DNA from 2 places in the Lacticaseibacillus sp. YLM2-1 genome. Region 2 is predicted to be linked to the other one. Evidence: predicted binding sites of a transcription regulator. Region 2 holds the regulator's gene; the other holds the start of a gene.

Region 1 (2,487 bases), 1.2 Mb from region 2:
GAAAATTCAAGGGGCCAACCTGTGGAAAAGTTCAAGAAAAAGATTTGTCAAGAGTGGGTAACTTTTACCTAAAATTGATGCTTTGCCTGTGGATAACTCTGTGGATACTGTTCATAACTAAGATTCTGGGGTGTGACTAAGTTATTCACTGACTTGGGGATAACCTGTGGATAAACTTTTTTAACTTGTGACAAAACGTTTGTTCCCAGCGGCTGGAACGGGATGCGTGAGCTGAAGTTTGTGAAATCGAACGATCAAAAACTGTGGATGACTTCTTTTTAAAAATTTTTTGCTTGAATTTTTTAAATCGCCTATTTGGTGTCAATTCGAATACTTAATACTATATTTGGCGTATGAAGTTATAAACATGTGGATAAGACGTGTGGATAACCTGTTGGTCGTTGCGAAAAACTCCGAATTTGACTTCATTTGGAAATGTGAGTACGATAAAGAAGGTAAAAAGGTTGTGCACAACTCAATAGAGAGGATGGTTCGGATGCAAATCTCAATCAAACCAGCAGCAGTCACTTACTTGAAGGATCATGTCAATCAGGATCAACGGTTATTCTTGGCACTGGATGACGGCTCAAGCAAATATTCCAAACTTGGCGGTTCTTGTGCCATTGGAAATAAATATCAGTTAGTGGTTGCCGATGAGGATGATCAAGATTATGCGCTGCCACTGGACAACGAAGCTGGTTTCAAACTGACAACGGGTGACCCAGAAACGGATTATTTCGGCAGTGGTCTGACACTTGATTTCAAAAACGCATCGTTGGCTCTGCGTGATGACAGCGGCATTCTTGATGGGGCTGTGACCTTGAATAAGGACGCCGCCTTACCACAAAATGATGCACAACGTCGGGATGACATGACAAAACTGGGCGGCAAAATTTGCTAAGGTAGCTCTGGGCTATTAAGTCACTTTTTGCATCAACCAGTCATTGAATAGGACCACAAAATTAGCACTCGACGTTTGCGAGTGCTAATTTTTGTGGTATACTAAAGGTGTTGTAGGGAAGACATGAAATGCCTTCGATATGAAAGGAAGTATTCGAATATGGCTAATGATTTGATGCGTCGTAATGATTGGCTGAGCGATCCTTTCTTTAACGATTTGGGTCGTCATCTTTTTGACAGCTTGACACCAGCAAATGTTGATCGCAGTCGGGTTCTAAAGACTGATATTCAGGAAAACGATCAGGCGTATGTTGTGAAAGTTGATGTGCCTGGCATTGAGAAGCAAAATATCAGTCTGAGTTACGATCGTGATGTGCTCAGCATTGCCGTTAAACATGAGGAGCAGGCTGATCATGCTGATAACGACGGTAACATGTTAATGTCAGAACGTAGCTATGGCCGCATGAGTCGTAGTTATCGGCTGCCAAATGTCAATGAAGGTCAGATTAGCGCCAAGGTCAATGATGGTGTCCTGACGATCGATCTGCCAAAAATGACAAGCGACCAAAAGGGCAATCATCAGATCAACATTGATTGATCTACGAATTATTTGCCTAGCTTCATCTATATACGAGAGACCGTACCGATTTTAATGGTGCGGTCTTTTATTTTGTTAAAAAAGCAAGTTATGTGAGCCTTATCATATGAGAAGCGTATAATGTGAAGTGAATATTAGGGAAGCCATAAAATTAACGGGGTCAATCATTGCCGGTTTAAGCGTACTGGTTGGGGATGATGGACAATAGAGTTGATTTTCGGTAGAAGAGTTTAGTCATGGCTCAATTAATAGAAACCATGAATGTCGAGCATCTAAGTGGGACAGATTATATTCGTTCTAAAAAAGGTTGTGCTTTCAGATTGTAATGGTTATAATTGGGGTACTTAGAAAAAGGGAGTGGCAGTGATGAAAAAGAACTGGCAATTAATGATGGTGCTTGCTGTAAGTGCCATTGCGCTAGTCTTTGCTTTCGGTTTAAAGCAACCATTGATCGCGCAAGGGCTGATCACGGTGATGGGGTCAATCATTGCTTTAATTATGTTCTGGGGCATGGTGAAGACAATTCGTTCTGGTAACTTCGGCGTTGACTTGCTTGCCATTACGGCGGTTGTTGCCACCTTGGCGGTTGGCCAGTATTGGGCTGCGATGATCGTGTTATTGATGCTGACTGGTGGCGATGCGCTTGAAAGCTACGCAGCAACAAAAGCAAGCAGTGAATTAAAGCAATTACTCGAAAATGCACCGACAACCGCGCATCGTATGGTTGATGGACACGTTAAAGATGTTGAAGTTGAGGCCGTCCAAGTTGGCGAAACGATTTTGGTTAAGCCGCAGGAAGTCGTGCCAGTTGATGGTACGGTTTTGGCAGGTGAGAGTTTGGTGGATGAAGCCAGTTTGACGGGTGAATCTAAACCGGTTGCCAAAAACGCAGGTAGTGATATTATGTCTGGGACCGTCAATGGTGACGCTGCCCTAACTGTTAAGGTCACGCAACGGGCTGAAGATAGTCAGTATCAAGGGATTATTAA
Region 2 (2,487 bases):
GGCCGGATACATCGAGCAAAAGATGTTTACACTGCCATTGCTAACGCCCGTCAAGTCGGGTTTGATAATATTTCGATTGATTTGATTTTTCGACTACCTGATCAAAGCCGCGATGACTTTCTGACCAGTTTGCAAAAGGCGTTGGCACTGGATCTGCCGCATTACTCAACGTATTCCCTAATTTTGGAACGTAAAACGATCTTCTATAATCTGATGCGACAGGGCAAGTTGCGCTTGCCGACCCAAGACGTCGAGGCCGATATGTATCAAGATGCGATCGATCTCATGGAAGCACATGGCCGACATCAATATGAAATTAGTAATTTTGCAAAAGACGGGTACCAGTGTGAGCATAACTTGCTTTATTGGCGCAATGACAAGTACTTTGGCTTCGGTGCTGGCGCGTTTGGGTATCTTGGTCGTGATCGCTACCACAACTATGGTCCTATTAAGCAGTATTTAACACCATTACATGCTGACCACTTGCCGGTCCTTGAACATCATTTGGTGCCACAGTCAGAACAGATCGAAGAAGAAATGTTTTTAGGCTTGCGGACGATGCAGGGGGTCAGTGAAGCGCGGTTTTATGATCGCTACCACATGACAGTTGACGCCATTTATGGTGAAACTGTGCCGGAACTGGTCAGTCAAGGTTTGGTTGTGCGCCAAGATGGCTACATTCGCCTGACCAACAAAGGCAAGTTCCTCGGCAACGAGGTTTTTCAACGTTTCTTGATTGATGAGCCGCTTGTTTAAGTGCTAAAAGAAACGACTGTGTTGTTAAAATGCACTTGCCATAATTTTCACTAGAAACGTTCACAATCTAGCAATCGTACCTTGACTTTGCTAACCTCGCTTGGTATATTATTCATTGTATTAGCACTCATATAAAACGAGTGCTAAAGGTGAGGTGAGAAAATGTTGACGAAACGGCAATTGCTCGTCTTAAAAGAGATCATCCGGTTGTTTACTGAAAGTGGCCAGCCGGTGGGCTCAAAGACGTTAATGCAAGAGCTGCCGGTTCACGTCAGTTCTGCGACGATCCGCAACGACATGGCAGCGCTGGAAGATGCCGGTCTGATCACCAAGACCCATAGCAGTTCAGGTCGAGTTCCTTCGACACAAGGCTATCGCTACTATCTTGATCATCTTGTTGAACCCGTGCGCGTCTCTCGCCATGATTTGGCAACGATCAAGCAGGAGCTTGGCCAGCGTTACAGCAAAATGGACGAAATTGTGGCACAAAGCGCGCAGATTCTATCAAATCTGACGAGCTACACTGCCATTAGTCTCGGTCCGGAAGTCAACAATATTAAGCTCACTGGGTTCCGACTCGTACCACTAGGTAACCATCAAGTCATGGCCATTTTGGTCACGAATAATGGTAATGTCGAAAATCAGGTGTTCACCGTCCCGCCGTCCATTTCTTCCGATGAACTTGAAAAAGCCATCAGAATTGTGAATGATCAGCTGGTCGGGTTGCCATTGGTTCAGGTAGCACAGCGGCTGAGGACGGATGTCCCGTCCATGCTAATGCAGTATTTGACCAGCCCAGACGGCTTCCTTGATATTTTTGGCAATGTCTTAAAGTCAGCTGCCTCTGAACGTTTTTATGTTGGTGGGCGGTTGAACTTGATGGATTACCTTGGCGATTCGGATATTCACGAGCTGAAAAAGATCATGTCGTTGATCGATGCGGATCACGGCGATCTGACTGAGTTGCTGGGCGGCCCGATCCGCCAAACACCGGTTCAAGTGCGACTGGGTCCGGAGTTAAAACCTATTGATCTAGCGAACCTCAGCTTGATCACTGCTAGTTATGATGTTGGTGGTCACGGTACCGGTATGATCGCCCTCTTGGGACCGACGCAAATGCCGTACTCCAAGATGATCGGCTTGCTCGACGTTTTTCGCGAAGAGCTAGCTAAACGGTTGACAGACTACTATGCCAACTTTGATCAATAATCATGTTAGCAAATAGCATCAGTTGGTGTTTTTAAGCCAACTGATGCGTTTAAAGAATAGCGTGAACTGACACGTTCAGAAATCGGCGCACAAATGCAATGGTCTTTTTTGGGCATTGTGCATGTGTTCCTTATGGATAGGCTTTTACGTCAGGAAACGCGTTAAAGGAGGATACCATGGCAGAACAAAAAGCAAAGCATGCAGCAAACGCCGCAAAGAAAGCTGAAAAGTCTGCTGATACGAAAGAGACTTCGTTAAAAGAAGATATTTTACAAGAAAGTATCGCGGATCTTAACGAACAACTTTCGAACAGTAAACATGACGGCGAGCAGTTGAAGCAAGAACGCGACGACTTTGAAGATAAATACCTGCGTGCCGCTGCAGAAATTCAAAATATGAATGCTCGCTTCGAGAAAGAGCAGCAAAAGCTGTTGAAATATGATGGGCAAAAGTTGGCTAAAGCCATTTTGCCAGTTGTTGATAATCTCGAGCGGGCGCTTGCAACCGAGGCCAAAGATGACA

The links. Region 2 encodes HrcA, which represses chaperone genes, less so after heat shock. Its sites were predicted from a motif close to TTAGCACTCNNNNNNNNNGAGTGCTAA; they were not measured.
Region 1: AC07KQ_RS13685 (Hsp20/alpha crystallin family protein) is a predicted target of HrcA. The motif match lies at 963-989, and genes of this name have one in related genera.

What each region holds. Positions count from the first base shown of each region.
Region 1 is NZ_CM152617.1:2,825,960-2,828,446, reverse strand. Features, by position in the region: gene AC07KQ_RS13690 (iron-sulfur cluster biosynthesis family protein) at 497-901, shown strand; gene AC07KQ_RS13685 (Hsp20/alpha crystallin family protein) at 1,061-1,498, shown strand; gene AC07KQ_RS13680 (heavy metal translocating P-type ATPase) at 1,865-2,487, shown strand, end outside.
Region 2 is NZ_CM152617.1:1,603,707-1,606,193, reverse strand. Features, by position in the region: gene hemW (radical SAM family heme chaperone HemW) at 1-756, shown strand, start outside; gene hrcA (heat-inducible transcriptional repressor HrcA) at 919-1,965, shown strand; gene grpE (nucleotide exchange factor GrpE) at 2,142-2,487, shown strand, end outside.